DNA from 2 places in the Streptomyces sp. NPDC088915 genome. Region 1 is predicted to be linked to the other one. Evidence: riboswitches for the same ligand, from Rfam matches in the RefSeq annotation. Region 1 holds a riboswitch; the other holds the start of a gene.
What was found. Region 1 has a riboswitch for glycine ahead of gcvP (aminomethyl-transferring glycine dehydrogenase). Riboswitches for the same ligand answer to the same signal wherever they lie in the genome.
Positions count from the first base shown of each region.

Region 2: linked by a shared signal. The riboswitch ahead of gcvT (glycine cleavage system aminomethyltransferase GcvT) and the one ahead of gcvP (aminomethyl-transferring glycine dehydrogenase) in region 1 are both predicted to bind glycine.

Region 1 is NZ_JBIVIR010000005.1:6,058-21,750, reverse strand. Features, by position in the region: gene ACIP5O_RS10460 (HEAT repeat domain-containing protein) at 1-223, shown strand, start outside; gene ACIP5O_RS10455 (SMI1/KNR4 family protein) at 611-1,138, shown strand; gene ACIP5O_RS10450 (GNAT family N-acetyltransferase) at 1,176-1,964, shown strand; gene ACIP5O_RS10445 (PhzF family phenazine biosynthesis protein) at 2,196-3,005, shown strand; gene ACIP5O_RS10440 (CPBP family intramembrane glutamic endopeptidase) at 3,092-3,874, opposite strand; gene ACIP5O_RS10435 (glutamate--cysteine ligase) at 3,997-5,496, opposite strand; gene ACIP5O_RS10430 (hypothetical protein) at 5,977-6,567, shown strand; gene ACIP5O_RS10425 (DUF5999 family protein) at 6,899-7,105, shown strand; gene gcvP (aminomethyl-transferring glycine dehydrogenase) at 7,196-10,081, opposite strand; glycine riboswitch at 10,260-10,359, opposite strand; gene ACIP5O_RS10415 (PRC-barrel domain-containing protein) at 10,472-10,846, shown strand; gene ACIP5O_RS10410 (DNA polymerase IV) at 11,053-12,507, opposite strand; gene ACIP5O_RS10405 (MerR family transcriptional regulator) at 12,614-13,231, opposite strand; gene ACIP5O_RS10400 (bifunctional nuclease family protein) at 13,424-13,897, opposite strand; gene ACIP5O_RS10395 (MerR family transcriptional regulator) at 13,951-14,694, opposite strand; gene ACIP5O_RS10390 (FHA domain-containing protein) at 14,726-15,667, opposite strand.
Region 2 is NZ_JBIVIR010000003.1:167,004-182,696, reverse strand. Features, by position in the region: gene ACIP5O_RS07455 (ABC transporter ATP-binding protein) at 1-708, opposite strand, end outside; gene ACIP5O_RS07450 (ABC transporter permease) at 705-1,703, opposite strand; gene ACIP5O_RS07445 (ABC transporter substrate-binding protein) at 1,818-3,587, opposite strand; gene ACIP5O_RS07440 (ABC transporter permease) at 3,697-4,725, opposite strand; gene ACIP5O_RS07435 (enhanced serine sensitivity protein SseB C-terminal domain-containing protein) at 5,079-5,870, opposite strand; gene ACIP5O_RS07430 (enhanced serine sensitivity protein SseB) at 5,928-6,668, opposite strand; gene ACIP5O_RS07425 (AAA family ATPase) at 6,794-7,456, opposite strand; glycine riboswitch at 7,625-7,739, shown strand; gene gcvT (glycine cleavage system aminomethyltransferase GcvT) at 7,908-9,032, shown strand; gene gcvH (glycine cleavage system protein GcvH) at 9,110-9,490, shown strand; gene glyA (serine hydroxymethyltransferase) at 9,522-10,787, shown strand; gene ACIP5O_RS07405 (L-serine ammonia-lyase) at 10,969-12,339, shown strand; gene ACIP5O_RS07400 (EF-hand domain-containing protein) at 12,397-12,612, opposite strand; gene ACIP5O_RS07395 (ATP-binding protein) at 13,081-13,599, opposite strand; gene ACIP5O_RS07390 (enoyl-CoA hydratase/isomerase family protein) at 13,735-14,502, opposite strand; gene ACIP5O_RS07385 (Ig-like domain-containing protein) at 14,587-15,693, opposite strand, start outside.

The sequences.
Region 1 (15,693 bases):
CCTGGCGGACGACCCCGCCCTGGCGGACCGGATCGCCATCGGCCTCGTCGACCGCCTCGCCCGCGCCACCACCGGACCGGCCGCACGCCGCCGGCTGGCCCAGGCCCTCGCGGACATCCCGGGCTCCACGGCCTCACGCGCCCTCGCGGACCTCTCCCACGACGAGGACCGCGCCGTCGCCCTCACCGCGGCGTACGTCCTCGGACTGCGCGACGGACGCTGACGCGCCCCGGCACCGGATACCGGGCGGCGTGATCGCCGCATACCCGTACGCACCGCTCGACGACCCGGCGGACTTCGCGTCCCGCCCGACCGCGGCGGAGGACTGGACCGACGCGGCCCTGGAGTCCCGACAGGCTGGGAGCTCCGCCCCGTCGTGGGCAGCGTCTGATGCCGGCGACCGTGGACGACCTCAACGCCGCGGCCCGCGAAAGGACTTCACCACGGCCCCGGTCCCTGGAAGAGGCGATCGAGGAACGCGCGCCGGGCTTCGCGAAGGACCTGGCCGCCGCGGAGAGGCTCTTCACCGGCCCCGGCTCACGCGAGGACCTCCCGCTCTCCTTCTCCTGGCCGAGCCCCGCCACATCACCCCCCTCGATAACCTGTTCGCGTGACGCCCGCCGAAGACCTCCGCTTCCCTCCCGCGCTCGCCGCCGCCCTGGCGGTCCGGTTCGACCACGTCGGCGGCGACGGCGTCGACTTCGAGCCCTTCCCGGCCTTCCTCTCCCCCGACGAGACGACCGAGTGGCTCCGGTCCTGGACCGGCAACGAGCAGCTCACTGGTGAGGACTTCCGCGTGTTCGGGCAGGACGGCACCGGCGGATACGCCACGTTCTGGCTGGTCCGCCCGGATCAGGCGCTGGAGAACCAGCCCGTCGTCTTCCTCGGCTCCGAGGGGGAGACCGGCGTCGTCGCCCTCGACCTGGGCTCCTTCCTGTGGCTCCTGGCCGACGGCGTCGGCCCCTGCGAGGCGGCCAACTCCTACGGCCCTGTCCCGTCCCCGCACCCCCACCCCGAACTGACCACCGTCGCGGAACGGTACGCACCCGGCCTCCGGGCCCCGGCGACCACCGTGATCGAGCAGGCCGCCCGGGAGTTCCCCGACTTCGACGACATCATCACGAAGCTCTGCTGCTGAGCCCGGGAGACGAGGGGGGGAGAGGAAGACGGAGACCGTGCGGACCGCCGCGCTCCTGACCGGCGCCCGGCTCCTCTGGGAGGACCTCGCCGGAGCGTCCGTCCCCTTTCCGCCCGCCGACGGGGTGGCCGTGGCCGTCTCCCCGGGATCGGGAATCTGTCCGCCCGGCTGGGTCGGGGTGGTGTCCCTCGGTGGGGCGGCGCTCGCGACGGCGCCGGACGAGGACACGGCCGCGCTCGTACGTGACGCGCTGACGGGGCTGCCGACGGAGTCCCTGACGGACGCCGACGCGGTCCGCGCGGTCCTGCCCGTGACCGCCGTGCTCGGCCCCGCGGCCCTCGCGTACGTCTCGCGCGAAGGCTTCCGCCCGGTGGTCGCCCCACCGGTGGTGGAGCTACTGCCCGGCCGTCATCCGGCCCTGCGGAACCTGGAGGAGGAGGCGGGCCCCGACGACGCCGGGGAGGCCGCCCTGGACGAGATCACGTCACCGGCCTTCGTCGTACGGGAACGGGAACGGGAACGGGAGCAGGGCCGGGTCGTGGCCGCCGCCGGTTACCGGGCCTGGCCCGCCTCGACCGCCCATCTCGGCGTGCTGACCGCCCCGGACGCCCGGGGACGCGGGCTCGCGCGGACAGCGGCGTCGGCGGCCGTCGCCCATGCCCTCACCGCCGGTCTCCTCCCCCAGTGGCGCGCGCGGGTCCCGGCCTCCCGGCGGGTCGCCGCCGCGCTGGGCTTCGAGGAACGGGGCGCCCAGCTCTCCTTCCGGCTCACCCCGGGGAGACGCCCCCGTCCCGGCGCGCCCGCGCGGCCCGGACCAGGCGGGTGATTCCGTACCCGAGGAGCCGGGGCAGCACCGTGATGCCGCCGATGTACATCGAAGCCCCCCGAGTCCGCACACGGCGACACCTTCCGTGGCCGTGGCCATAGCCGTAGCCGTGCCCGTGTCCATGCCCGTCTCCGTCTCCATCTCCGTCTCCGACGACGCGCGGAACGCCCGGTCCAGTTCTCCGCGATTGGCCTTGGCCGCCGGAAAACCGCCCCCGGTACCGTCGGCCCCATGCGCATCCGAATCGTCGACGCCTTCACCGACCGGCCCTTCTCCGGCAACCCCGCGGGAGTCCTCCTCCTCGACTCCTTCCCGGAGGACGCCTGGCTCCAGAAGGTCGCCGCGGAGGTCAACCTCTCCGAGACGGCCTTCGCCCATCCGCTGCCCGCCGGCGGCGAGGCGGACTGGGCCCTGCGCTGGTTCACGCCGACCACCGAGGTCGACATGTGCGGTCACGCCACCCTGGCCACCGCCCACGTCCTGCACACCACCGGCGCCGCGACCGGAACCGTCCGCTTCGCGGCCCGCTGCGGCGTCCTCGGCGCCACCGCCGAGGCCGACGGCACGATCACCATGGACTTCCCGACCTCGCCCCTTACCCCCGTCCCCTGTCCGGACGGCCTGGAGAAGGCGCTCGGCGCCGAGGTGGTCGCCGTCCACGACACGGGGGCCCACATCGGGGACCTCGTCGTCGAGCTGCGCGACGAGGCCGCCGTCCGCTCCCTCGCCCCCGACCTCGCCGTCCTGAAGACCATGTCCTCGCGCGGGACCATCGTGACCGCCGCCGCCGAACGCCCGGACGGCGGCTACGACTTCGTCTCGCGCGGCTTCTTCCCGGCCGTCGGCATCGACGAGGACCCGGTGACCGGCAGCGCCCACACGGCGCTCGCCCCCTACTGGTCGGCCCGGTTCGGCCGCGACGAGCTGACCGGCCTCCAGGGCGGCGCCCGCACCGGCCTCGTCCGCACCCGTCTGCGCGGCGACCGCACCCTCCTCGGCGGCCGTGCCGTCACGGTCATCGAGGGCGACCTGCACGCCTGACCGCTCACCGGCCACCGGCCGGAAGGGCGACGAAAAGGGGCGTGCGGAGGATTCCGCACGCCCCTCGCCGTCGTCGCGACCGTCCGTCACACGGTCGGCAGCCACCCCACCTTCCCCGCGAGCAGCCCGTACCCGACGAAGGCCACGATGTCGAGCAGCGCGTGCGCCACGACCAGCGGCCCGACCCGGCCCCAGCGGCGGTACAGCAGGACGAAGACCACGCCCATGACCACGTTGCCGATGAAGCCGCCGACGCCCTGGTAGAGGTGGTACGAGCCGCGCAGCACCGAACTCGCCACCAGCGCGGCCGTCGGCGACCACCCCAACTGCCCGAGTCTGCGCAGCAGGTAGCCGACGACGATCACCTCCTCCAGGACGGAGTTCTGGATCGCCGACAGGATGAGGACGGGGTACTTCCACCACACGTCCGGCAGCGACTCGGGCACCACCGTCAGGTTGAACCCGGACGCCCGCGCCGCCAGGTAGAAGGCGAGCCCGGCGCTCCCGATCCCCGCCGCGACCAGCGCCCCGCGCCCGAGGTCGGGCCACGGGCGGGTGCGGTCGAAGCCGACGGCCCGCAGCCCGGAGCCCTCGCGCAGCAGCAGGTGGGCGACGAGGACGACCGGCACGAGCGCCGTGGCGATGCCGAAGAGCTGCCAGGACAGGTCGAGCCAGGGCCGCCCGGGGGCGTACGAGCCGTTGAGCGTCGCCGCCTGCTCCTTCAGCGCCCCGGGCCTGGTCAGCGAGCCGACGAAGCTGATGAGGGCCGACACCCCGCTCGCCCCGAGCGAGAGGGCGAGCACGATGAGCGTCTCGGAGCGCAGCACCGTGCGCGGCAGCCCCCCGGGGGACGGGGAAGCGTCTCTCACTCGTTGCTCCGACACCACGCCTGACCCCACTTCCCGGACGACACGTCCCGGACGACCCGAACCGTCCGGACATGATCGCCCATGAGCCGCCCGGGAAGGGGACGGGGGCGGGGACGGAGCCGTCAGTGGATCCCCACCGGCCAGGTGTGGACCGGCTCCCCCTCCCTCATGAGCGTCCGGTAGCGGCGCGTCGTCGCCGCGAGCGCCGTCTTCCGGTCGAGGCCCGCCTCCAGGGCCCGGTGGAAGGTGTCGACCTGCCAGGAGGCGCCGTTGACCCGCCGCCGGCAGCGCTGCTCGATCACCCCTAGGTAGAAGTCCCGGTCGGCGGGTTCGATGTGCCAGGCGTCGAGCCCGGCCGCGGCGAGCGGCAGCAGTTCGTCGAGGACGAGCCGTACGGCCGGCAGGGTGGCGACGCCGCCCGCGCGCCCCGGCCGGGGCCAGCGCAGCTCCGCCTCGATGCCGTGGCGGCAGGCCGTGTCGAAGTTGGCCTCGGCGTCCTCGAAGGACATCCGCCTCCACACGGGCCGGGCCTCGTCGGCGAGCGCGCGCACGAGGCCGTAGTAGAAGGCGGCGTTCGCGATCACGTCCGTCACGGTCGGTCCCGCCGGCAGGACCCGGTTCTCGACGCGCAGGTGCGGGACGCCGTCGACCAGGCCGTACACCGGCCGGTTCCAGCGGTAGACCGTGCCGTTGTGCAGGACGAGCTCCTGGAGGCGCGGCACCCCGCCCCGGTCGAGGACGAGCAGCGGGTCCTCCTCGTCCCGGAGGGGGAGGAGGGCGGGGAAGTAGCGGAGGTTCTCCTCGAAGAGGTCGTACGCCGAGTCGATCCAGCGCTCCCCGAACCAGGTGCGCGGCCGCACCCCCTGCGACTGCAGCTCGGGCGGCCGGGTGTCGGTGGCCTGCTGGAAGAGCGGTGGGCGGGACTCCCGCCACAGTTCGCGGCCGAAGACGAAGGGGGCGTTGGCGCCGAGCGCGATCTGCACCCCGGAGACGGCCTGCGCCGCGTTCCACACGGCGGCGAACCGGGCCGGGGTCACCTGGAGGTGGAGCTGGACCGAGGTGCAGGCGGCCTCGGGGACGATCGACTCCGAGGTGCACTGGAGCCGTTCGACGCCGTGGATGTCGAGGATGAAGTCCTCGCCCCGCGCGGCCAGTATCTGGTCGTTGAGGAGGGCGTAGCGGTCGTTGTCCGACAGGTTCTCGGGGACCAGGTCGTGCTGTTCGAGGGTGGGCAGCACGCCGATCATGACGACGCCCGCGTCCAGCTCCGCGGCCTTGCGGTCGGCGTACCCGATTCCGGCTCCGATCTCCTCCGCGAGCCGGTCGAATACGCGCCCCTCCAGCTGGTGGGGGGCGATGTTCACTTCTAGGTTGAACATTCCGAGTTCCGTCTGGAAATCGGGGCTCGCGATCTTTTCGAGAACCGGCCCGTTCAGCATGCGGGGCAGGCCGTCGGGACCGGCGAGATTGAGTTCGATCTCCACGCCCATGAGATTGCGCGGCCGGTCGAACCTCTTCTCCGCCAGGAGCCTCGCGAGCCCCGCCAGACATTGCTGGAGTTTCCTCCGGTACTGCTGCCGGTCGGACGGGCCGAACCCGTCGGCCACGACCTTCTCGCCCATCGAAGCGTCCTTCCCCGGGTGGGCGGCCGTCAGGGCGGCCGCGCGTCACGGACCATGATGCCCACCTCTTTGATCCACAACGCCTGCGGGACGGGCCTGTCGGAGGATAGGCTGGATGCAGCACTCCAACGGCACATTCCACGGGCACGGAACAGACGACATATACCAATGTCATATTGTCCCGGGATTCGGGGTCGGAATTCAGCCGACCGGCTCCTCGCGGTGTGCGCAGGTGAGAGCGGTATCGTCCTCCTGATTCCGCTTCGACACCCTTCGACGACGACCTGATGAGGCCTTGTCAGGAATATCGGCGACGTCTAGCGGAAACACTGTGTGAACACATGTCGTATAAACTCCGCGGACGAGGCAGAGTGTTGGCGCCCGGCCATGGCCCCATGGCCCCTCTCTGGCCCCGCCGCCGACAGCGCCGTCGTACCTGCCCACGCGTCACCGTGTCTCCTGAGCGAGAGGCGACCCACCATGCTCCGACCCTCTCCGGCCCCTGCGCCGGCCCTCCGCAGCGTCCTCGCGGCGCTCGGCTCACCGACCGCCGTCCGTGAGGCGCGCACCCCCGCCCTGCGGGCCGCGCAGGGACCACTGAGTCCCGAACTCCCCCTGCCCGTCCACGTGTTGGGCGTCACCGGAGCCTCGGGGCACCCTCCCCGCACCCGGCTCGCCGGATGGCGCTTCCTGATCCGGAACGGGGACCGGACGATCGCCGCCGCGGACAGCATGCTCACCCCGGACGGCTGGTCCTTCTCGCACTTCTTCGAGGGGCCGTACGTCTCCGCCACGGAGCGGGCCCTGCACCAGGCCGAGGGCCTGCCGGACGTGTACCAGCCCCGGCTGCTCTCCGTGCCGGAGCTCTACATGCTGACCCTCTGGCTGCACGCCGATCCGGAGACGGACGGCACCACCGTCACCCCGGGCACCGCCGACCTGCTGGTGCCCCTGGCCCCCGCGCCCCCGGGGATCGCGCCCCACCGGCCGTACCCGGTCGCCGACCTGCTGCCCGTCCTCAGCACGCGCCTCGCGCCGCCGCCCCTCCTGGGCTCGGCGGCGCCCGCCTGATCCACCCCACGCGCACCCGCGCCCCGCGACCCGACCGGGCCACGGGGCGCACTGCTGTCCGAAAAGCCCGCCCGAACGCGCCGTCCGAACGCCCCGCCCTTACGGACTAGCCCGCTCGGACCACCCCGAACCACCCGAAGGGACGGGGTGGTCGGGCCGAACCGCCCCTGCGGGTGACGCGTCCTTCCCGGAGAGGACGAGCTGCCGCGAAATCCCTGCGGAAGACCGTCCCGGGGGCAAGACTTGGACCGGAACCGAACCGACCACGGGGGCGGCCATGAGCGCGCAGAGCCGCAGGACATCCACCACGACGCAGCGAAAGAATCCACCCATGTGCCAGCACCAGCCCGCCTGTCCCACCGCCGACTCCGCCGACCGCGAGGCGGCCCGACTGACGGCACACCACCCGGAGCAGGGCTGGAGCCTGCTGTGCAACGGCGTCCTGCTCTTCGAGGACACCGGTGAGCTCCTGCCGGACGGGCAGATCATCGCCCCGCACCGGCCGCTCACGGCGGGCCGCGTGACGACCGCCGCCTGACGGGGCGGCACGACGCCCGAGGGCCGGCCCGGAGAAGAACTCTCCGGGCCGGCCCTCGGTCATGGAACCCCGCCGTGAAGGCCTACGGCCTCAGTGGTCGTACTCGTCCAGCGGCGGGCAGGAGCAGACCAGGTTCCGGTCGCCGAAGGCACCGTCGATGCGGCGCACCGGCGGCCAGTACTTGTCGGCGGCCGAGACGCCGGCCGGGAAGACCGCCTCGTCCCGCGTGTACGGGTGGTTCCACTCGCCGCCGAGCGCGGCCGCGGTGTGCGGGGCGTTGTGCAGCGGGTTGTCCTCCGCCGGCCACTCGCCCGCGGCGACCTTCTCGATCTCGGCCCGGATCGCGATCATCGTGTCGCAGAAGCGGTCGAGCTCGGTCAGGTCCTCGGACTCGGTCGGCTCGATCATCAGCGTGCCGGCCACCGGGAAGGACATCGTCGGCGCGTGGAAGCCGTAGTCGATCAGGCGCTTGGCGATGTCGTCGACGGTGACGCCGGTCGCCTTGGACAGCGGACGCAGGTCCACGATGCACTCGTGGGCGACCAGACCGGCCGGGCCGGTGTAGAGCACCGGGAAGTGGGGCTCCAGGCGCTTGGCGATGTAGTTCGCCGCGAGCACCGCGACCTGGGTGGCGCGCTTGAGGCCCTCGCCGCCCATCAGGCGCACGTACGACCAGGAGATCGGCAGGATGCCGGCGGAGCCCCACGGGGCGGCCGAGATCGGGCCGACGCCGGTCTCCGGGCCCGCGGTGGGCTGGAGCGGGTGGTTCGGCAGGTACGGGGCGAGGTGGGCGCGGACGCCGACCGGGCCCACGCCGGGACCGCCGCCGCCGTGCGGGATGCAGAAGGTCTTGTGCAGGTTCAGGTGCGAGACGTCGCCGCCGAAGTGACCCGGCTTGGCCAGGCCGACCAGGGCGTTGAGGTTGGCGCCGTCGACGTACACCTGGCCGCCGGCCTCGTGGACCTCGGCGCAGATGTCCGCGACGTGCTCCTCGAACACGCCGTGCGTGGACGGGTAGGTGATCATCAGGACGGACAGCTCGTCGCGGTACTGGGCGATCTTGGCCCGCAGGTCCTCGACGTCGACCTCGCCGTCGTCGGCGGTCCTCACCACGACGACCTTCATGCCGGCCATCACCGCGGAGGCGGCGTTGGTGCCGTGCGCGGAGGACGGGATGAGGCAGACCGTGCGCTGCTCGTCGCCGTTGGCCCGGTGGTACGCGCGGACGGCGAGGAGACCGGCCAGCTCGCCCTGCGAACCGGCGTTGGGCTGGATCGACACCTTGTCGTAGCCGGTGACCTCGGCGAGGCGCTCCTCCAGCTCGGTGATCAGCGTGACGTAGCCCTCGGCCTGCCCGACCGGGGCGAAGGGGTGCATCTGGCCGAACTCGGGCCAGGTCACCGGCTCCATCTCGGTGGTCGCGTTCAGCTTCATCGTGCAGGAGCCGAGCGGGATCATGCCGCGGTCGAGCGCGTAGTCGCGGTCCGCGAGGCGGCGCAGGTAGCGCAGCATCGAGGTCTCGGAGCGGTGCGCGTGGAAGACCGGGTGGGTCAGGTACGCGTCGGAGCGCAGCAGACCGGCGGGCAGCGCGTCCTCGGTGGCGGCGTCCAGGGCCTCGACGTCGGCGGTGACGCCGAAGGCGTCCCAGACGGCGGCGAGCTGCTCGCGCGTGGTGGTCTCGTCGCAGGAGACCGACACGTGGTCGGCGTCGGCGCGGTACAGGTTCACGCCGGCCTCGCGGGCGGTGGCCACGACCTCGTCGGCCTTGCCGGGCACGCGGGCGGTGAGGGTGTCGAAGAAGACGTCCCCGGTCAGCTCGACGCCCCCGGCGCGCAGACCGGCGGCGAGGATCGCGGCGTACCGGTGGGTGCGGAGCGCGATGCCCTTGAGGCCGTCGGGGCCGTGGTAGACGGCGTACATGCCGGCCATGACGGCGAGCAGCACCTGGGCGGTACAGATGTTGCTGGTGGCCTTCTCGCGGCGGATGTGCTGCTCGCGGGTCTGGAGGGCCAGGCGGTACGCGCGGTTGCCGTCGGCGTCGACGGACACGCCCACGAGCCGGCCGGGCAGGGAGCGGGCGTGCTTGTCCTGGACGGCCATGTAACCGGCGTGCGGGCCGCCGAAGCCCATGGGGACGCCGAACCGCTGGGTGGTGCCGACGGCGATGTCGGCGCCCAGCTCGCCGGGCGAGGTGAGCAGGGTGAGGGCGAGCAGGTCGGCGGCGACGGTGACGATCGCGCCCAGCTCGTGGGCCGCGTCGACGAGCGGCTTGATGTCGCGGACGGCACCGGAGGCGCCGGGGTACTGGATCAGCACGCCGAAGACGCCACGCTCGGCGGCCTCGGCGGGGATGCCCTCGCTCAGGTCGGCGACGACGACCTCGACGCCGGTCGGCTCGGCGCGGGTCTCGATGACGGCGATCGTCTGCGGCAGGGCGTCGGCGTCGACGAGGAAGACGCCCTTCTTGACCTTGCCGACGCGGCGGGACAGCGCCATGGCCTCGGCGGCGGCGGTGCCCTCGTCGAGCAGGGAGGCGCCGGAGGTGGGCAGGCCGGTCAGGTCGGCGACCATCGTCTGGAAGTTCAGCAGGGCCTCCAGACGGCCCTGGGAGATCTCCGGCTGGTACGGCGTGTAGGCCGTGTACCAGGCGGGGTTCTCCATCACGTTCCGGAGGATCACCGGCGGGGTGAAGGTGCCGTAGTAGCCGAGGCCGATCATCGGGGCGAGGACCTGGTTGCGGTCGGCGAGCGCGCGCAGCTCGGCTAGCACCTCGGCCTCGGTGCGCGCGGCCGGCAGGCCCAGCGCCTCGGCGTTCTTGATCACGTCCGGCACCGCGGCGGCCGTGAGCTCGTCGAGCGAGCCGTAACCGACCTGGGCGAGCATCTTGGCCCGGGCCTCGGCGTCGGGCCCGATGTGCCGCTGCTCGAACGGGATGCCCTGTTCGAGCTCGGAGAGCGGAATGCGGTTGGCGGTCATGTACGGAGGCCTCCTGGTCGTCACGACCTGCGAGGGGCACCACGGCGCGGGTGCCCGGACGGCCTCCCCCTCTGTCATCTCAACCTGAGAGCTTCACCGGCACGCCTCGCGGCACGCCGGCTTTCACCGTCGGTGAGAGCGCATGCCGTCGGACATCCGCTCTGCTTTCCAGAGTGACCTCGTCCGTGCGGTACGGGGGCCTGAGAGATTCCGGGGAGGATTTGCTCCTTCGGCGCCCACCGGAAGGTTTCTCCGGGGGACTCTCCCGCACGGGGTCGACAGCCACACCCAGCCTACCAGCGCGGTTGCGCCTCCCTTCGCTCAAGTGGCCGACATCCCGGATGTGCCCTTTGGTAGGGGGTAGAGGAGTTGCGACCAGTTGGAGGGACCGTGCAGACCGACATCGATCCGCGCAGCCTGATCGGCCGCAAGGCGTACGACCGGAACGGACACAAGATCGGGACCGTCGACGAGGTGTACCTCGACGACGCGACCGGCGTCCCGGAGTGGGCCGCGGTCCGCACGGGCCTGTTCAGCAGGGACGCGTTCGTCCCCCTGGAGCCGAGCGACCTGCTCGACGACGGCCTCCACGTCCCGTTCGAACGCGCCCTCATCAAGGACGCCCCGGACTTCGGCGTGGGCCGCCACCTCTCCCCGGAGCAGGAACTCCAGCTCTACCGCCACTACAGCCTCGCCCTCCCCCCGCCCCCCACGGACACCCCGGACAAGGACTTCGGCCGCCTGGCGGGCCAGGAGGGCACCTGACCGGAGCCGCCCGAAAACCCCACGACCCGCGGCCACCGACGACGCGGCACGCCCCACGGGAAAACCCGCACTTCTGCCCACCCACCGTCACGGGCGGCGCGGCTGGGAACCCGGCCCGGCCGCCAGGCCGGGCACACCCCAGGACCCGCGGCCGCCGACGGCGCGGCACGCCCCACAGGAAGACCCGCACCTTTACCCACTCACCGTCACGGGTGGTGCGGGTGGGAACCCGGCCCGGCCGCCGGGCCGGGCGCACCCCCACGGCCCGCGGCCGCCGACGACACAGGCGCCAACACCACCCCCGCCCCCGCCCCGGAACCCCGCACCAGCGGCAACGCCTCCCCCGCCTCCAGCTCCGGATCGTCCACGGCGAACGTCCGCACCCGCCCCGGCGCCGACCCCGGTTCCTCGAAGCGCACCGTGACCCGCCCGAGCCCGCTCCCCTGCACCCACCCGGCCCCGTGCACCGCGTGCCGCACGTCGTGCCCGGGCGCCCAGTACCGCTCGGCAGGCGCGACGGCCCCGGCCGGCTCGACCACCGGCACCACCGGAGCGGCGCCGGCCTCCTCACCGCCCCGCTCGCCCGTGAGCTCCGCCTGGGCGAACAGGTCCTCCTGCGTGTAGTCCGCGAGCCCGCTCACCCCCACCCCGAGCAGCCGCACGCCCCCCGTGGTGTCCACCGCCTCGAGCAGCCGCCCCGCGGCCTCCCGTACGACTCCCAGCGCGTCCGTCGGCCCCCGCAGCGTCTCGGACCGGGTCAGCGTCGAGAAGTCGAACCTCCGCACCTTCAGGACGATCGTCCGCCCCGAGTGCCCCGACGCCCGCAGCCGCTCCACGCACCGCTCCGCGAGCCGCTCGACCTCGGCCCGGATCCGCACCCGGTCGTGCAGGTCCACGGCGAAGGTGTCCTCGACGGAGACGGACTTGGCGTCCCGCTCGGCCACCACGGGCCGGTCGTCGTGCCCCAGGGCCATCCGGTACAGCGAGGCCCCGTGCGCCCGCCCCAGGAGCCGTACGAGCTCGTCCTCGCCCGCTTCCGCGAGGTCGGACACGGTCGTCATCCCGGCCCGCCGCAGGTGCTCCCCGGTCGCCGGCCCGACCCCGGGCAGGATCCGCACGGACTTCGGCCCGAGGAGCTCCCGCTCGGTGCCCGGCGGTATGAGGGCGAGCCCGTCCGGCTTCGCCTGCTCGGAGGCGATCTTCGCGAGCATCTTGGAGCCCGCGAGCCCCACCGACCCGGTGAGCCCCGTCGTGGCGAGGATGTCGGCCCGCAGCCGCTCCCCCGCGGCCCGCGCGCTCGCCGTGTCGTCGGCGACGCCCCCCGCCTCCAGGTCCACGAAGGCCTCGTCGAGGCTGAGGGGCTCCACGAGCGGGGACAGGCTCCCGAGCAGCCGCATGACCTGCTCGCTGATCGACCGGTAGAAGGCGAAGCGCGGTACGAGATAGGCCGCGTTCGGCGCGAGCCGGCGCGCCTGGCCCATCGGCATCGCCGAGTGGACCCCGAAGCGGCGCGCCTCGTACGAGGCGGTGGCGACCACGCCCCGCGGCCCGAGCCCGCCCACGACCACGGGTTTTCCGCGCAGGCTGGGCTTCGACGCCTGCTCGGCGGCGGCGAAGAAGGCGTCCATGTCGAGATGCAGGATCGTCGGCGCGGCTCTCACGCCTCCGATGCTCCCCTACGCCACTGACAACGCCCGGACACCCCGGGACGCGACCCGGGGCACGCCCCGCGACGGGGCCGCCCCGGGAGCCGTTTGCGGACCCGGCTCAGACCGCCCGGTCCCGCCGCCTCCGGGCCAGCTCGTCGCCGGGGTTGTGCCCCACGAGCGTCTCGCCGGTGTCCACCCGCTCCCCGTGCAGCTGCGAGAGGGCCGCCTCCACGTCCCGCCAGACCACGCCGACGGCGATGCCGAAGACGCCCTGCCCGCCCTGGAGCAGGTCGACGACCTCGTCGGGCGAGGAGCACTCGTAGACCGTGGCCCCGTCGCTCATGAGCGTCATCCGCTCCAGGTCGCTGAAGCCCCGGGCCCTCAGGTGCTGCACCGCGGCCCGGATGTTCTGCAGGGCCACCCCGGTGTCGAGGAAGCGCTTGACGATCTTCAGGACGACGACGTCCCGGAAGCTGTAGAGCCGCTGCGTCCCCGACCCGTACGCGGGCCGCACGCTCGGTTCCACGAGACCGGTGCGCGCCCAGTAGTCCAGCTGGCGGTAGGTGATGCCGGCGGCCGCGCACGCCGTGGGGCCGCGGTAGCCGATCACCTCGTCCGCCGCGCCCGTACCGGCTCCCGTACCGAAGTCGCCCACACTGCCGTGAAGCGGATACGGACCGTTCTCCCCGGACACGCGTCCGAGGGAGCTGCCCGCCGTACCGTCCGCGCTGCTCATCACGCCGACCCTCCGTCCTTGACCTGCCCACACGAAGGTAGGCAGTCACTCGGGGTGCGTCAACGATCGCCACACTCGGCACGCCGAGTGATAATCACCCTGAGAGTGGTTTCCCGTGTCTCTCTTCGGGGAAAGGCTACTCGAATGCTCTGACAGCACCCCGCGAACGGCCTACGGCCGTACCGCCCGGTCTCACTGACTGTTGGTCCCGAAATCCTCCGGTGAGATCTGGTCGAGGAATTCGCGGAACTTCTCCACCTCGTCCTCCTGCTCGTCCGGGATCGCGATGCCGGCGTCGTCCAGGACACCGTCACTGCCGAAGATCGGCGTCCCGGTCCGGAGCGCCAGCGCTATCGCGTCGGACGGCCGGGCGCTCACCTCGACGCCGCTGGCGAAGACCAGCTCGGCGTAGAAGACCCCGTCACGCAGATCCGTGATGCGGACTTCGGTGAGCTCCTGCCCCACGGCCTCCAGCACGTCCTTGAACAGGTCGTGCGTCAGCGGTCGCGGAGGGGCCATTCCCTGCTGCGCGAAGGCGATCGCGGTCGCCTCCCCCGGTCCGATCCAGATGGGGAGGTAACGATCGCCTCCCACTTCACGTAGGAGCACGATCGGCTGATTGGAGGGCATTTCCACTCGGACACCCACAACGTCGAGCTCGTTCACACAGCAACCCTAGGACGTGCCCGACCGGTTTGGATAGTCGGGCCCCTCCCCGGTCACTGCGAGCGGGTGCCCAGGGCGATCTGCATCAGGGCCGCGTGCAGCCGCACCGACTGCGCGGCCAGCTCCTGGGCGGTGGCCTCCGCGTGGGCCCTGGTCTGCGGATTGCGGTGCCGGCGCAGCGGCGCGACCACCTGTTCGATCAGTCCGGCCTCCCGGTCGGCGGCCGCCTTCACGGACCGCAGGTGACGGGGCTCCAGACCGAATCTCCCCAGATCCGCCACGAGCCGGGCGACGGTGACGGTCTCGGGGTCGTAGCCCCCGCCCTCCGCCTCGGCGATCAGACCGTACGACTCCCACTCGGCGAGCTCGGCCTCGGTGACCTCGGCGGCGGTGAGCAGCTCGGCCCGTCCGAGCCGCGCGGCGGCCGGCGGCTCCGGGTCCTGCTCCCAGGGCCCCTCCAGGAGGTCGCGCCGGCGCCCGGGGGCCGGGAGCTCGACCCGCTCCCCCCGGGCGAGGGCGTCGAGGTGCTCGCGGATGACCTTCAGCGGAAGGTAGTGGTCCCGCTGCATCCGCAGGATGCGGGCGAGCCGCTTCACGTCCTGCGGGCTGAACTTCCGGTATCCGGAGGCCGTCCGCCGGGGCTCGACGAGCCCCTCGGCCTCCAGGAACCGGATCTTGGAGATGGTCACTTCGGGAAACTCGTCACGCAGCTGGTTCAGCACCGTGCCGATGCTGACCAGCCTGTCGCCCGCGGTGGCGGTGCCGGATCCGGCACCGCCCGTCGGTGTTCGCAGCATGGACCTTCCCTGAAGGGGATTCCCCGAGGCGTCACACGCCCCGCTGGCTCGAATAGAAGACCAGCCGGTACTTGCCGATCTGCACCTCGTCACCGTTGGACAGAACGACCGAGTCGATCGGCTCGCGGTTGACGTACGTGCCGTTGAGGCTGCCGACGTCCGAGACGGTGAAACTGCCGTCCTGCCCCCGCCGGAACTCGACGTGACGCCGGGAGACCGTGACGTCGTCCAGGAAGATGTCGCTCTGCGGGTGACGGCCGGCCGTCGTCAGCTCCCCGTCGAGGAGGAACCGGCTGCCGGAGTTCGGCCCCCGGCGCACCACGAGGAGCGCGGATCCCAGCGGCAGCGCCTCCACGGCCGCCAGCGCCTCCGGAGAGAGCGACGGCAGCGCGGTCTGGCCGGTGACCTCCGCGTCGTAGGCCTCGAGGCCCGAGATGGAGATCGTCGACGTCGTCTCCGACGCGCGCTCGGGGGCGACCCCGCCCCGCAGCGGCGTGCCGCAGTGGGAGCAGAAGCGGCTGTCGGCCGCATTGCGGTGACCGCACCTCGTACACACCGGCATGGACGCATCCTCCTGCCGCGGCTGCCCCGCCGAGGTCTGTGTCGCGTACGGGTCGGGGGAAAACCCTCCACCCGTACTTGAGGTCGATGGTTCTCCGAAACCTATGCGGGCGGCCCCGGCGGGGTCAACAGAAGACGCGCCCGGTGCGCCCGGAATGTCACCGCCCCGACCTCCGACCTCGTCACGGAAGAGCGGGCGCTCGCCGCCCTGCTCCTCGCTCTGGGCGTGGCGCGGCGCGCGGTGCCGGGCGTTGCCGCCGTCCTCGCGTGCGCTCTTGCCGAACAACTTCGCAAACAACTTCACGGGCGATTCCCCTTGACCGAAACAGACCCGCCCGTGGGGCAGGACGAACCGAGATCCATCACACCTGCCGACCCGGACACCTTCACAACGTCCGTATCCTCCGGACAGTTTCCACCACGCACCACCGTTGTGAT
Region 2 (15,693 bases), on a different contig from region 1:
CGCGGAGCCGAACTCCTTCTGGAGGTCCCGCATCAGGTCGAGGATCTGCGCCTGCACGGTCACGTCGAGGGCCGTGGTCGGCTCGTCGGCGATGAGCAGCTCGGGGTTGTTGACGAGCGCCATGGCGATCATCGCGCGCTGCCGCATGCCGCCGGAGAACTCGTGCGGGTAGTTGTCGAACCGCTTGGCGGGCTCGGGGATGCCGACCCGGTCGAGGAGTTCGACGGCCCGGGTGCGCGCCGTCTTCTTGTTCACGTCGTGGTGGACGCGGTACGCCTCCACGATCTGGGCGCCCACCGTGTAGTACGGGTGCATCGCGGAGAGCGGATCCTGGAAGATCATGGCCATCTCGCGGCCGCGCATCCGGCGGACCTCTTCCGGGTCGGCCGAGAGCAGCTCGCGCCCGTTCAGCCAGATCTCGCCGGAGATCCGGGCCTTCTGCCGGCCGTACTGGCCGACCGTGTGCAGGCCCATGATGCCGAGCGAGGTCACCGACTTGCCGGAGCCGGACTCGCCGACGATGCCGAGGGTCTTGCCCTTCTCCAGCTGGAAGGAGAGGCCGTCGACCGACTTGACCAGACCGTCGTCGGTCGGGAAGTGGATCTTCAGGTCGCGGACGTCGAGGAAGGCGCCGGACGGGGCGGAGCCGCCCGCGGTGGCGGCGGGCTCCTCCACCGCCGTTCCGGTCTTCGGCAGCTTGTCCGTCATGCGAGCCTCACTCGGGGGTCGATCACCGCGTACAGAAGGTCCACCACGAGGTTGGCGATGACCACGGAGGCGGCCGTGATGAGGGTGACCGCGAGGATCACCGGCAGGTCGCGGTCGCCGACCGCCTTGAAGGCGGCGTTGCCGAGGCCCGACAGGTTGAACGCGGTCTCGGTCAGGACCGCGCCGCCGACGAGGGCGCCCAGGTCCATGCCGAAGATGGTCAGGATGGGGGTCATGGTGGAGCGCATCGCGTGCTTGCCCAGGACGACCGACTCCGGCAGGCCCTTGGCGCGGGCGGTGCGGATGTAGTCCTCGCCGAGGACCTCCAGCATGGTGGCGCGGGTGAGGCGCGCGTACATCGCCGCGTAGAGGAAGGCGAGGGTGACCCAGGGCAGCAGCAGGCCGACGAACCACTCGCCCGGGGACTCGGTGAACGGCACGTACGTGGCGTCCAGCCAGCCGAGCTGGGTGCGGAAGAGGAACATCGCCAGCATGGCGGTGAAGTAGATGGGGAGCGAGACGCCGGCGAGCGCGGTGACCATCGCGGCCCGGTCGACCATGGTGCCGCGCTTGAGCGCGGAGACGACGCCGGTGGTGACGCCCATGAGGAGCCAGAGCACGGCCGCGCCGAGGACCATGGAGAGGGTGACCGGGATCCGGTCGACCAGCATGGTCCAGACGTCCTGCTCGGTCTTGAAGGAGTAGCCGAAGCACGGGGCCGCGCAGTGGATGCTGTCGCCGCCGCCGACGTAGTCGCGGCCGACGAAGATGCCGGAGACGAAGTGCCAGAACTGCACCAGGATCGGCTCGTCCAGGCCCAGCTTCTGCCGGATGCCCTCGATGGAGGCCGGGTCCGCCTGCTTGCCGACGAACATCGCGGCAGGATCGCTGCCGGTCAGCTTGGGAATGAGGAAGAAGATGCTGAGCGTCACGAGCGTGACGACGAGCAGCATCACGACGACCGCGAAGAGTCGCCGGACTATGTATGCAAGCATGCGGTCGGCCGGTCGGCGGCCGGGGGACCCGATCGGGTCCCCCGGCCGCCGCCCTCGGCCATCACCTGCCCTTCGGACCTGGCGGCGGGTGGTGCGCCGGTGGAGCGGGTCGGATTACTTGACGACGCCGAGCGACGCGTAGTCGTAGCGGCCGTTGTAGGCGTCCGCCGTGTAGACGTTGGTCAGCCGGGAGCTGCGCCAGATGATGTTCTTCTCGTGGGTGAAGGGCAGGTAGACCGCGGCCTCCGACACCTTCGTGTTGATCTGCTTGTAGAGCTCGCCGGCCTTGACCGGGTCGGTCTCCTTCAGCGCCTGGTCGAACAGGCCGTTGACGGCCTTGTCGTTCAGCTCCGAGAAGTTGTTGTTGCCGCTCTGGAGGATGAAGCGGCCGTCGACCAGCGGCTGGAGGAAGCCCTGGCCCGACGGGAAGTCGGCGCCCCAGCCCATGATGATGATGCCGTAGCCCTTCTCCTTGACCACCTTCGGCGAACCGATGATGCCCGAGGTCTGGGCGCCGTCGAACTGGTCGATCTGGGCCTCGATGCCGACGGCCTTCAGCGACTGCTGGAGGGACTCGGCGGTGGCGATCTCGATCGGCTTGTTGTTGCGGACCGCGATGGTGGTCTTGAAGCCGTTCGGCTTGCCGCACTTGGCGAGGGCCGCCTTGGCCTTCGCCACGTCCGCCTTGCCCGCGAGCTTGCCGTACGGGTCGGCCTTCGGGTCGGCGCCCTTGATCGCCGGGGGCAGCATGTTGGAGGCGATGTCGCCACCGGCCTGCGGGCCGCCGCGGGCGGTCTGGAGGGACTTCGAGTCGGCCGCGTAGATGATGGCCTTGCGGCACTCGACGTTGTCGATGACCGTCTGCGGGAAGACCGCGTAGCGGATGAAGCCCGTCTGCGGGTTGTCGACGTTCTCCTTGTGCTGCTGGAGCACCTTCTGGCGGGCGGCGGCGCCGACGCCGGTCGCGTTGATGTCGAGGTCGTACTCGCCCTCGATCAGGCGGTTGTCCATGTCGTCGGCGTTCGTGGTGAACGTGACGCTGATCTTGTCCGGCAGGGCCTTGCGGACGGTGTCCGTCTTGGCGTCCCACTTGTCGTTGCGGACGAGCTTGATCGACTTGTTGGGGGTGTACGACTCCCACTTGTACGGGCCGGAGGAGAAGGGCTTCAGGCCGTACTTGGACTTGGTGTCCTTGTCCTGGCGGACCGGGGAGGCCGCGGGCATCGCCAGCATCTGCAGGAAGTCGCCGTTGGCGACCGGCAGCTTGAAGACGATGGTCTTGTCGTCCGGGGTCTCGATCGCCTTCAGGCCGAGCTTGTCCGCGGAGGTGTCCTTGTACGGGCCCTTGTACTCGCCCTTGGGGTCGAGGACCTGCTGGAGGTAGATCGGGCCGCCGGAGATGACGTCCTGGGCCCAGATGCGCTCGATGCCGTACTTGATGTCCTTGGAGGTGATCGGCTTGCCGTCCTCCCAGGTGACCCCGTCCTTCAGGGTGAAGGTGTAGGTGAGGCCGTCGGCCGAGACCTTGCCGGTGTCGGTGGCGAGGTCGGAGACCAGCTCGGTGGAGGCGGCGCCCGGCTCGGCCTTGAAGGTGACCAGCTGGCGCGTGTAGTAGCGGGCGAAGTCCCACACGAAGCCGTAGTAGCCGCGCTGCGGGTCCCAGTTGTCGGCCTCCTGCGAGCCGATGAACTTCAGCTCGCCGCCCTTCTTGTCGGAGGCGTTGAGGACCTTGTTGACGCCGCCGTTGAAGGCGAGGCCGTCCTTGCCCTTGTCGCCGCCGCTGCCGCCGTTGCCGCCGCCGCAGGCCGTGGTGACGACCATCGTGGCCGCCGCGAGCAGCGCGCCCGCGGCGATTCTGCGCCTCTGAGAGCTCATCAGGGTCATGGGTCTCGCAACCTCCGGGATAGTGGCGGCCGTTACGGCGGTCCGCCGGTGGGGATGGGCCTCCTGTCGCCAGCGGCAGGGGCGGTTCGTGCGGGTCGTCGGCGTACGGTCAGCGGGAGCCCTTCGGGTCCAGCGCGTCGCGCACGCCGTCGCCGAAGAGGTTGAACGCCAGGACGGTGATGAAGATCGCGAGGCCGGGGATCACCATGAACAGGGGGTCCGACTCGTAGGTGTTGACGGCCTTGGACAACATCTGTCCCCAGGAGGCGGTGGGCGGCTTCACGCCGGCGCCGAGGAAGCTGAGGGCCGCTTCGGTGAGGATGTTGGTGGGGATCATGAGGGTCGCGTAGACCGTGATCGGGGCCACCAGGTTGGGCAGCAGCTCCTTGCGGAGGATGTAGAGGCGGCCGGCGCCCAGGCTGCGGGCGGCCTCCACGTACTCGCGCTCGCGCAGCGAGAGGGTCTGGCCGCGGACGATGCGGCCGACGTACGGCCAGCCGAAGAAGCCGATCACCAGCACGAGGGCGGCGATGCGCACGCCCGACCCCTCGATCCCGAACAGTTCGGGGGGCAGCACCGAGACCAGCGCGATCGTGAAGAGCAGCTGCGGGAAGGCGAGCATGACGTCCATGACCCGGCTGAGGGCCGCGTCGATCCAGCCGCCGAAGTAGCCCGCGACGATGCCGAGGACCGTGCCGAGGAGGACCGCGAAGACCGCCGCCAGGAAGGCGACGAGCAGCGAGATCCGGGCGCCGTAGACGATGCGGCTGAAGACGTCGCGGCCGTTGACCGGCTCGACCCCGAGGAGGAAGTCGGAGCTGATGCCGCCCCAGGAGCCGATCGGGGTGCCGAAGAGCGGGTCGATCCGGTCCTCGTGGAACTCGTCCGGCGGGTGGCCGAGGAGACCGACGATGAGCGGCGCGAAGATCGCGACCAGGATGAGGAAGAGGACGACGCAGGCGCCGGCGAGGGCGAGCTTGTCGCGCTTGAGGCGGGTCCAGGCGATCTTCCAGGGCGAGCGGCCCTGGATCCCCTTCTCGGGAGTGCCGGGGGTGCCGGAGGAGCCGGGATCGGCGGGCACGCCGTCGACGGTGGCGGTCGACGCGCCCGCACTGGTCTCGTGCAGTGGTGCCGTCATCGTGGTGAGGACCCCTCTCGGCCGCCGGTAGCCGGCCCTTGCCCGCCGCGGGTAGCGGCTCGGTGGAACAACCTGCCGGGTACCTGCTCGAAAAGGAGCGGAACACCCGGTGTTCCGGGGAGTCTTCAATGCGCTCGTGATCACCCGCCAGCCCTGACGAGGAATGTTTGCTCAAACGTGATGCGGTGCTGCGACTTCCGTTATCCGGACGTCGTGCGGGCGTGAGCGGACCATCTCGGGCCCTCTTCCCCCCAATCGGACATGTCACCCAACTGGGCGTTTGAGCTCTTCAATTGGGGCGAACGAAGGCTTCCGACGGGACCCGTGGGGCGGACGGGGAGACAGGGGCCGTCTCAGTATCCGGACGGCGCCGCCGGCGGGTAGCCGTATCCCGGGGCGGGGGCCGGGCCGCGCCCCGCGTGCGCCTCGCGGTCGTAGAAGGGGCGCGCGTTCGCCCGCAGCCAGAGCGCCACCGGGTCGTACGCGTCGGAGAGGGCGACCGTCGAGACGGGCAGCCCGTCGGGGACGGAGCCGATGGACCGGCTCATCATCGACCGGACCGTGTCGACGGCCGCCGGGGAGGTGTCGTACAGGTCGAGCCCGATGACGAGGTACGGGGAGCCGAGCGCGGGCTGCACCCAGCCGCGGCGCAGCGCCCGGACGGCCGGGGTGCGGTGCGCGTTCTGGGTGATCAGGGCGTAGAACTGCGGGATCTCCAGGGCGGGCTCGGTGACGCGCAGCGGCCCGGCGGGCATCCGGTCGAGGCCGGTGGCGATCCGGCGCAGGTCGGCCCAGGGGATGCCGACGCCGCCGCCGGGGGCGTGCGGGTTCAGCCAGACGCCCCAGCGGTCCGGGTAGAGGGCGCGGGCGATCTCGCGGCCGGTGACGCGCTCGTGGCCGCGGTTCCAGCCGGAGGCGGCGAGCTCCTGGTCGGAGGTGACGCAGGGCGCGTAGCCGAAGCCGTCGACCTCCATGTTCCCGTACTGGGCGTCGGGCGAGCCGGGCGTGCCCTGCCAGAGGAGCATCCGCAGCTCGCCGTCGGCGAGGGCGTGCAGCAGCCGCTCGTACGCGTCGTAGCGTCCGGGTGCCACCTGGCGCAGCATGTGCTCGACCTGACCGGCCGCAGCGGTGCCTGACGCACTCACCCTGGGTCCCGCCCCTCTTCCGTCCACCGAATCAGTTCAGCTTAAACAGGGAGCCGCTCACACGGCGGCGCGCTGGTAGAAGGGGCGGACCCGCTCCACCATCCAGTCCCCGACCGGGTCCTGCGCCATGTCGAGCAGGATGAGGTTGACCGGCCAGGCGACCTCGACGCGGCCGAGGGCCCGGCCGAGGGCGTCCAGGGGGGCGGTCCGGTCGGCGCCCTCCCAGTGGGAGAGCTGGACGCCGATGAAGAGGGCCGGCTCGGTGCCCTCGACGCTGGCGAGGGCGCGGCGGGCGGTGGCGACGACGCCGGTGGCCTCGAACTCGGCGGAGGCGGCGGCGAGGAAGTCGACGGGGTCGTCCTGCCAGTCGGGCTCGAAGAGCCGGACGCGGCCGCCGGACGCGGGGCCGTCGAGCGGGGTCCGGCCGGCGCGGCAGAGCTCGGCGACGGCGGGCGGGGGCAGCGGGACGCCGACGGTGCCGCCGGGGTTCACGGCGATGCCGAGCTGCGGGGGCAGGCCGCGGGCGAAGTCGCGGGCGGGGGCGACGGCGAAGGACATGTGGTCGCCGGCGCAGGCGCGGAGCTGCTGCTCGGAGCTGAAGACGGGGACGTAGGCCGCGCCCTCGATCTCCATGGTGGCGAGGTCCAGGTCGGGGCTGTCGGGTCCGCCGCCGTTGGGCAGGGGGACCCAGACCGGGCTGCGGCCGAGCACCTCCAGGAGGCGGCCTCCCGCCCCGGGGTTGCCGAGCGAGGCGGCAAGCACCTCTTCGAGCTCGTTGCCCGGCCACGTCACGTCCACGGTCCCGTTCCCCTTCTCGCACGGCCTGCCGTACCCGGCGGCCCGGCAGCACCCTAACGCCGCCCGGGCGCCGCCGTGGCCGGAAGGAAGGGGGTACGGGCGCCCCGGACGGGTCACGGGCGCGATCAGGCCGCCTCCCCGAAGCCGATCGTCCGGAGGGCGTCGGCGGCGTCCCGGTCGAGCAGGGTCACCGAGGCGCAGCCGTGCGGGAGCCGGCCGGTCCCGGCGGCCCGCAGCAGCCGGCCGACCGCGCGCCGGTGCCGGGCGAAGGCGTACGCGGAGACGCCCCGGCCCCGGGCGTGCTGCCCGGCCCTGGCGGTGTCCGGGGTGACGTCGAGGAGGACCAGGTGCAGCTCGCTCCCCCGCCGGCGGGCCTCGCGGGCGAGCCAGCCGCGCACCCAGGACTGGGTGCCGCAGTCGTGCACGACCACGCTCGCGCCGGAGCGCAGGGCGCGGCGCAGCCCGGCGTAGTGCGCGACCCGGACCAGGGGGCGGTAGAGCGCGTACGGCAGGAGGCGGGGCATCCGGGCCTCCCAGCGCTCCCGGGCGTCCTGGGAGTCGACGCCCCGGTCCCCGGCGGCCCGCTTCATGAGGGTGGACTTGCCGCTGCCGGGCAGCCCGGAGACGACCACGAGGTCCCCGGCCGCGAAGGCCAGGGCGCGGGGGCCCCGGCCGCCGCGCTCGCGCAGGTCCCGCAGGATCCGGCCCCGTCCCCGGGTCCGGGCGCGGGCCCGTGGGGACGGTATGCCGGTACTCGTCGCGTACGCGCCGGTGTGCTGGATCGTCATCGCCTTCTCCCCCTGACGGGCCTCGGGAGACCCTTCCCAAGAAGTGTAAAGAAACGGTAATGGGGCACAAGCGATTTGCCGCGCCGACACCGCGTGCAATGATGTGCCCGCCAGGACCTGTCCGGCCCTGGGCGCGCACAGTCGCCGTACAACCGCATACCGGCCGTTCGAATCCGCGCGGGAGAGTTCCGGAGCGCGACGTGGGTCACCACGGAGTGTGTCCGGGCGCCGAAGGAGCAAGACCCTCCCTTGAATCTCTCAGGCCCCGTACCGCGTGGATGAGGCAGATCTGAAAAGCGGGACACCGTCGTGTCCCCACCCAAGGTGCAAGCCGGGCTCTCGGTGACGAGATGCCCCCGGTGAACCTCTCAGGTTCCATGACAGATGGGGAGGACGTCCTCGCCCGTCATGTCTTCGTCACCGAACGCCCTTGGGACCCGGGAGCCACCCCATGACCTCTGCCCCCCGCCTGACCGCCCTCGACGCGCTGCATCGTTCGCTGGGCGCGACCATGACCGACTTCGCGGGCTGGGACATGCCCCTGCGGTACGGCAGCGAGCGCGACGAGCACAACGCCGTCCGCACCCGGGCCGGCCTCTTCGACCTGTCCCACATGGGCGAGATCACCGTCACCGGGCCGCAGGCCGTCGAGCTCCTCGACTTCGCCCTGGTCGGCAACATCTCCACGGTGGGCACCGGCCGCGCCCGGTACACGATGATCTGCCGCGAGGACGGCGGCATCCTGGACGACCTGATCGTCTACCGCCTCGGTGAGACCGAGTACATGGTGGTGGCCAACGCCTCCAACGCCCAGACCGTCCTGGACGCCCTCACCGAGCGCGCGGCCGGCTTCGACGCCGAGGTCCGCGACGACCGCGACGCGTACGCCCTGATCGCGGTCCAGGGCCCGGAGTCCCCCGGCATCCTGAAGTCGGTGACCGACGCCGACCTGGACGGCCTGAAGTACTACGCCGGCCTGCCGGGCACGGTCGCGGGCGTGCCCGCGCTCATCGCCCGGACCGGCTACACCGGCGAGGACGGCTTCGAGCTCTTCCTGAAGCCGGAGCACGCCGAGGGCGTGTGGAAGGCGCTGACCGGGGCGGGCGAGGGCGTCGGCCTGATCCCCTGCGGCCTGTCCTGCCGCGACACGCTCCGCCTGGAGGCGGGCATGCCGCTGTACGGCCACGAGCTGACCACCTCCCTCACCCCCTTCGACGCCGGCCTCGGCCGGGTCGTGAAGTTCGAGAAGACGACCAACGAGGGCCGCTTCGTCGGCCGCGAGGCCCTGGAGAAGGCCGCCGAGCGCGCCGAGACCGCCCCGCCGCGCAAGCTGGTCGGCCTGGTCGCCGAGGGCCGCCGGGTCCCGCGCGCCGGGTTCTCCGTCGTCAAGGACGGCGAGGTCGTCGGCGAGGTCACCTCCGGCGCCCCGTCCCCGACCCTCGGGAAGCCGATCGCGATGGCGTACGTGGACGCGGCGCACGCGGAGCCGGGCACCCCGGGCGTGGGCGTGGACGTCCGGGGCACCCACGAGCCGTACGAGGTCGTGGCGCTGCCCTTCTACAAGCGCCGGAAGTGACGCATCCGTCCCATCCGGCGTCTCACCCCGCAAGACCGACGTTCATCAGCACTCCCCCGATCCAGGAGAATCAGGTCATGAGCAACCCCCAGCAGCTGCGGTACACCAAGGAGCACGAGTGGCTGTCGGACGCCGAGGACGGCGTCGCGACCGTCGGCATCACGGAGTTCGCGGCCAACGCGCTCGGTGACGTCGTCTACGCCCAGCTCCCCGAGGTCGGCGACACCGTCACCGCGGGCGAGACCTGCGGCGAGCTGGAGTCGACGAAGTCCGTGAGCGACCTGTACTCCCCCGTCTCGGGTGAGGTCGTCGCCGCCAACCAGGACGTGGTGGACGACCCGTCCCTGGTGAACACGGCTCCGTTCGAGGGTGGCTGGCTGTTCAAGGTGCGCGTCGCGGGTGAGCCGGACGACCTGCTCACCGCCGACGAGTACGCCGCGTTCTCCGCCGGGAACTGAGACCGGGCCCGAGACCCCTAGGGATCGATTCATGTCGCTTCTGAACACTCCCCTCCACGAGCTGGACCCCGACGTCGCCGCCGCCGTCGACGCCGAGCTCCGCCGTCAGCAGTCCACCCTCGAGATGATCGCCTCGGAGAACTTCGCTCCGGTCGCGGTCATGGAGGCCCAGGGCTCCGTCCTCACCAACAAGTACGCCGAGGGCTACCCGGGCCGCCGCTACTACGGCGGCTGCGAGCACGTCGACGTGGCCGAGCAGATCGCGATCGACCGGATCAAGGACCTGTTCGGCGCCGAGTACGCCAACGTCCAGCCGCACTCCGGCGCCTCCGCGAACCAGGCCGCCCTCTTCGCGATCGCCCAGCCGGGCGACACGATCCTGGGCCTGGACCTGGCGCACGGCGGCCACCTCACCCACGGCATGCGCCTGAACTTCTCCGGCAAGCAGTTCGACGTGGTCGCGTACCACGTGGACGGGGCCGGTCTGGTCGACATGGCCGAGGTCGAGAGCCTCGCCAAGGAGCACCGCCCGAAGGTGATCATCGCGGGCTGGTCGGCGTACCCGCGCCAGCTGGACTTCGCGGAGTTCCGCCGGATCGCGGACGAGGTCGGCGCCTACCTGTGGGTCGACATGGCCCACTTCGCGGGCCTGGTCGCCGCCGGTCTGCACCCGAACCCGGTGGAGCACGCGGACGTGGTGACCTCCACCACGCACAAGACGCTCGGCGGCCCGCGCGGCGGCATCATCCTGGCGAAGAAGGAGTTCGCCAAGAAGCTGAACTCCTCCGTCTTCCCGGGCTTCCAGGGCGGCCCCCTGGAGCACGTGATCGCGGCCAAGGCCGTCTCCTTCAAGGTCGCGGCCTCGGAGGAGTTCAAGGAGCGCCAGGAGCGCACCCTGGAGGGCGCCCGGATCATCGCCGAGCGCCTGGTCCAGGACGACGTCACGGCCCACGGCGTCTCGGTCCTGTCCGGCGGCACGGACGTGCACCTGCTCCTGGTCGACCTGCGCGACTCGGAGCTGGACGGCCAGCAGGCCGAGGACCGCCTCCACGAGGTCGGCATCACGGTCAACCGGAACGCGGTCCCGAACGACCCGCGTCCCCCGATGGTCACCTCCGGCCTGCGCATCGGCACGCCGGCGCTCGCGACCCGCGGTTTCGGGGCCGAGGACTTCCGCGAGGTCGCGGACGTCATCGCCGAGACCCTCAAGCCGGGCTTCGACGCCGACAAGGCCGAGGCCCTCAAGGCCCGGGTGACCGCCCTCGCGGACAAGCACCCGCTGTACCCCGGCCTGTAGTGACACCGCAGTAATAGTGACACCGTAGTAATTTCGTACGCTTTTGTTCGTACGGACTTCCGGGGCACCGCGCACACTGGAACAACGGGCGCGGTGCCCCGACCCGTGTCCCCCGCCCCCACGCGCTCTCTGCACCACCCCGGCAGACAACGACGTCCAGCCCCCCACAAGGAGTCATCCCGTGGCCATCTCGGTCTTCGACCTGTTCTCGATCGGCATCGGTCCGTCGAGCTCCCACACGGTGGGCCCCATGCGCGCGGCCCGGATGTTCGCCCGCCGACTGAAGAACGAGGGCCTGCTGGCCCACACCGCGAAGGTGCGGGCGGAGCTGTACGGCTCCCTCGGCGCCACCGGCCACGGCCACGGCACCCCCAAGGCCGTCCTGCTCGGCCTGGAGGGGAACTCGCCCCGCACGGTCGACGTGGAGCACGCGGACGAGGAGTTCGAGCGGATCAAGGCGAGCGGCCGGATCAACCTGCTCGGCGCCCACGAGATCCCCTTCGACTTCGACGCCGACCTGATACTGCACCGGCGCAAGGCGCTCCCGTACCACGCCAACGGCATGACGGTCTTCGCGTACGACGCGGAGGGCGGGCTCGTCCTGGAGAAGACGTACTACTCGGTGGGCGGCGGCTTCGTCGTCGACGAGGACGCCGTGGCGGGCGAGAACCCGATCGTGCCGGACGACACGGTCCTGAAGTACCCCTTCCGCACCGGCGACGAGCTGCTCCGCCTCGCGAAGGAGACCGGCCTGTCGATCTCCGCGATGATGCTGGAGAACGAGAAGGCCTGGCGCACCGAGGACGAGATCCGCGCGGGCCTCCTGGAGATCTGGCGGGTCATGCAGTCCTGCGTCTCGCGCGGCATGTCCCGCGAGGGCATCCTGCCCGGCGGCCTGAAGGTCCGCCGCCGCGCGGCGAACTCGGCCCGCAAGCTGCGCTCCGAGGGCAACCCCGAGGCCCACTCGATGGAGTGGATCACCCTGTACGCGATGGCGGTGAACGAGGAGAACGCGGCGGGCGGCCGGGTGGTCACGGCCCCGACGAACGGCGCGGCCGGCATCATCCCCGCCGTCCTGCACTACTACATGAACTTCGTCCCCGGCGCGGACGAGGACGGTGTGGTCCGCTTCCTCCTCGCGGCCGGCGCGGTCGGCATGCTCTTCAAGGAGAACGCCTCGATCTCCGGCGCCGAGGTCGGCTGCCAGGGCGAGGTCGGCTCGGCCTGCTCGATGGCGGCCGGCGCCCTCGCCGAGGTCCTGGGCGGCTCCCCGGAGCAGGTGGAGAACGCCGCGGAGATCGGCATGGAGCACAACCTGGGCCTGACCTGCGACCCGGTCGGCGGCCTGGTCCAGATCCCCTGCATCGAGCGCAACGGCATGGCGGCGGTCAAGGCCGTCACGGCCGCGAAGATGTCGATGCGCGGCGACGGCAGCCACCTGGTCTCCCTCGACAAGGTCATCAAGACCATGAAGGAGACGGGTGCCGACATGAGCGTGAAGTACAAGGAGACGGCGCGGGGCGGCCTCGCGGTGAACATCATCGAGTGCTGAGCCCCTGGCCCCGGACGGGCGGCGACCACGGTCGCGCGGCCCGTCCGGGCGGGCGGGTCAGGCCTTGCTGAGGTGCGACCAGAACTCGTCCCACGACAGCCGGCCGTCGCCGTTGTCGTCGCGCTGCTTGATGAGCGCCTCGGCGACCGTCTCGGTGACGTTGAAGTCGCCCAGCTGGGCCATCACGCTCTTGTACTCCGCGGCGGTGATGAAGCCGTCCCCGTCCACGTCGTACCGGTTGAATGCCGTGCGTGCCGACTCGATGTCCGCCACTGTTTCCGCCCCTTCATGGTGCTTGTCTGACGGGGGTCAGATTAGCCGCCCCGGCCCGGCCGGGTGCGGGTGGTCCCGGCGGAAGGGGGCGTCGGGGTCCGTCGGTGGCGGTCGAGGCGATTCGGGGGTGTTCGCGCACCCCCGTCGACCATCCAGCATGCGGACAACCCCGGGAAACAAACAACGAACCGCATAGTCATTCACTATTTACAAGGCAGGTGCCGCATGTCACCAACGATTCACAATTAGAATGTCAGCGTTTGTTCCGTTTTGCCCCGCTAGGAACTTTTGGTGATGCGGCACTTCTCTGACATAGTCGATGACACGACCCCCATTGACCCGGGCCAGGTCGACACGGCGGCCGTGGATACACCCCCCCGTCCACGGCGCATCACACGGAAGCCCCCAGCACGCCCCACCACGGCGCACGGGGGCTTCCGTGCGTTCGGGGACGGACCGCCGAGGGGTTCAGGCGCGGTCCGCGACCCGCATCTCGAACCAGGTGGTCTTGCCGCGCGGCGCCAGGTCCACGCCCCAGCGGTCCGCCAGCTTGTCGACCAGGAAGAGCCCCCGGCCGCTCGTGTCCAGCTCGTGCACCGGCATCAGACAGGGCAGCCCGCGCGAGGGGTCGCGCACCTCGATCCGGATCCACCCCCGGCGCCGCTGCAGCCGCAGCGCGAAGACCCGGGCGCCGGTGTGCCGGACGGCGTTCCCCACCAGCTCCGAGACCAGGAGGACCGCGTGCTCGGCGATCTGCGGCCCCAGCGCCCACTGGCGCATCACGACGTGCTGCGTGAGTCTGCGGGCCACCCACGCGGACTCGGGACGGGACGGCAACCGCACGTCGTCCTCGGCCGGGTTGCCGTACAACTCCACTGCTTCGGCGGCCTGTTCGTCGTCCGCGGCCAATGACCACCGCCCTGCGGCGGCGCTCGCGCGCTGCCGTGGTTGTTCTCTGCCCTCCAGGCCCGCCATGCCCCCCATCATGGCCGCACGGGGCGGACCGCGGGGGCCGTTCCGCGGGAAACGGCCCCCTACGGGCCCCGGAGAGGTGCCTTACGGGCTCCGGGCAGGTGCCTTACGGACACCTGGCCGACACCCGACGGCTCCCTTTCGGTCAGCTCAGCCGAATTTCGCCTTCCCGGGGCCCTCCTCGACGAAGCTGCGCATCCCGCGCTCGCGGTCCTCGGTGGCGAACAGAGCGGCGAACCAGGTGCGCTCGATGGCCAGGCCGGTGTCGATGTCGGTCTCCAGGCCCTGGTCGATCGCCTCCTTCGCGGCCCGCAGGGCGACGGCGGGACCCTGCGCCAGCTTCGCGGCCCACGCGTGCGCCCGCTCGTACACCTCGGCGGCCGGGACGACCCGGTCGACCAGACCGAGGGAGAGGGCCTCGTCCGCCTTCACCATCCGGCCGGTGAAGACGAGGTCCTTGGCCTTGGAGGGGCCGACGAGGCGGGAGAGGCGCTGAGTGCCGCCCGCGCCCGGGATCAGGCCGAGCAGGATCTCGGGCTGGCCGAGCTTGGCGTCGTCGGCGGCGATCCGGAAGTCGGCGCAGAGCGCCAGCTCGCAGCCGCCGCCGAGGGCGTAGCCGGTGACGGCGGCGACGACCGGCTTGGGGATGCGGGCGACGGCGGTGAAGGCGTCCTGGAGGGCGCGCGAGCGCTTGACCATGGCCACGTGGTCCATGACCTGCATCTCCTTGATGTCCGCGCCGGCCGCGAACACCTTCTCGCCGCCGTAGAGGACCACGGCCCGCACGTCGTCGCGGTCGGTCGTCTCCTGCGCGAGCTCGCGCAGCCGGTCCTGGGTGGCGACGTCCAGGGCGTTCATCGGGGGGCGGTCGAGGCGGATCGTTCCGACGCCGTCGGTGACTTCGAGGTTCACGGTCATGGGAGAAGGTTAGAGGTCGTTAACGCGGCGGGACCCGGTGCTGTTGCTCACAGCACCGGGTCCCGCCGAAAAGCCTCGGAGCGCCTAGGCGATCCACTCCGACCACGGCATGTTCCAGCCGTTGAGGCCGTTCTCCGGCTTGATCTGCTTGTCCTTGGAGTTCTTCACGACGACCACGTCACCGATGATCGAGCTGTCGTAGAACCAGGCGGCCGGGGTCGAGCCGTCCCCCGCGCCCCGGGCGTCCCGGAGGCCGACGCAGCCGTGGCTGACGTTCTCCGAGCCGAAGGTGCTCGCCGAGGCCCAGTAGTTGCCGTGCACGAAGGTGCCCGACTGGGACAGGCGCATCGCGTGCGGCACGTCCTTGATGTCGTACTCGCCGCCGAAGCCGACCGTGGCGCCGTTCATCCGGGTCACCTCGTACTTCTCGCTGATGACCATCTGACCGTTGTACGTGGTCGTGGACGGCGCGCCCGCGGTGATCGGCAGCGTCTTGACGGTCTTCCCGTCGCGCTCGACCTTCATGGTCTTCGCGCTGGCGTCGACGGTGGAGACCTGGCGGCGGCCGATGGTGAAGGTGACGGTCTTCTTCTGCTTGCCGTAGACGCCGGGGCGGCCCTCGACGCCGTCCAGGTTGAGGTGGACCGTCACCTTGGTGCCGGCGGCCCAGTACTGCTCGGGGCGGAAGTCCAGGCGGTCGTTGCCGAACCAGTGGCCCTCGATCGGGACGGACGGCACGGCCGTCACCTTGATGGCCTTCTCGACGGCCTCGGGGTCGGTGATGCCCCGGGTGAAGTTGATGGAGACCGGCATGCCGACGCCGACGGTCGAGCCGTCCTCCGGCGTGTAGTGGCCGATGAAGGTGTTCTTCGGGACCAGGGTGGTGAAGGTGGTGTCCTTCGCCGACTCGCGGCCCGCGGCGTCCTTCGCGACGGCGTGGACCTTGTACCGGGTGCCCCCGGCCAGGTGGGCGGTCGGCTGCCAGCTCGCGCCGTCCGCCGCGATCTCGCCCTCGACCGCGGTGCCCTTGGAGTCGGCGACCGTGACCGTGGTCAGCTTGCCCTGCTGGGCGGTCACCTTGAGGGCGCCGCTGGTGGCGACCGAGTCGGCGCCGTCCTTCGGAAGGATCGTCACGACGGCCTGGGAGGCCGCGTTCTCCTGCTTGGCACCGCCCTGGGCCTCGGGGCCCTT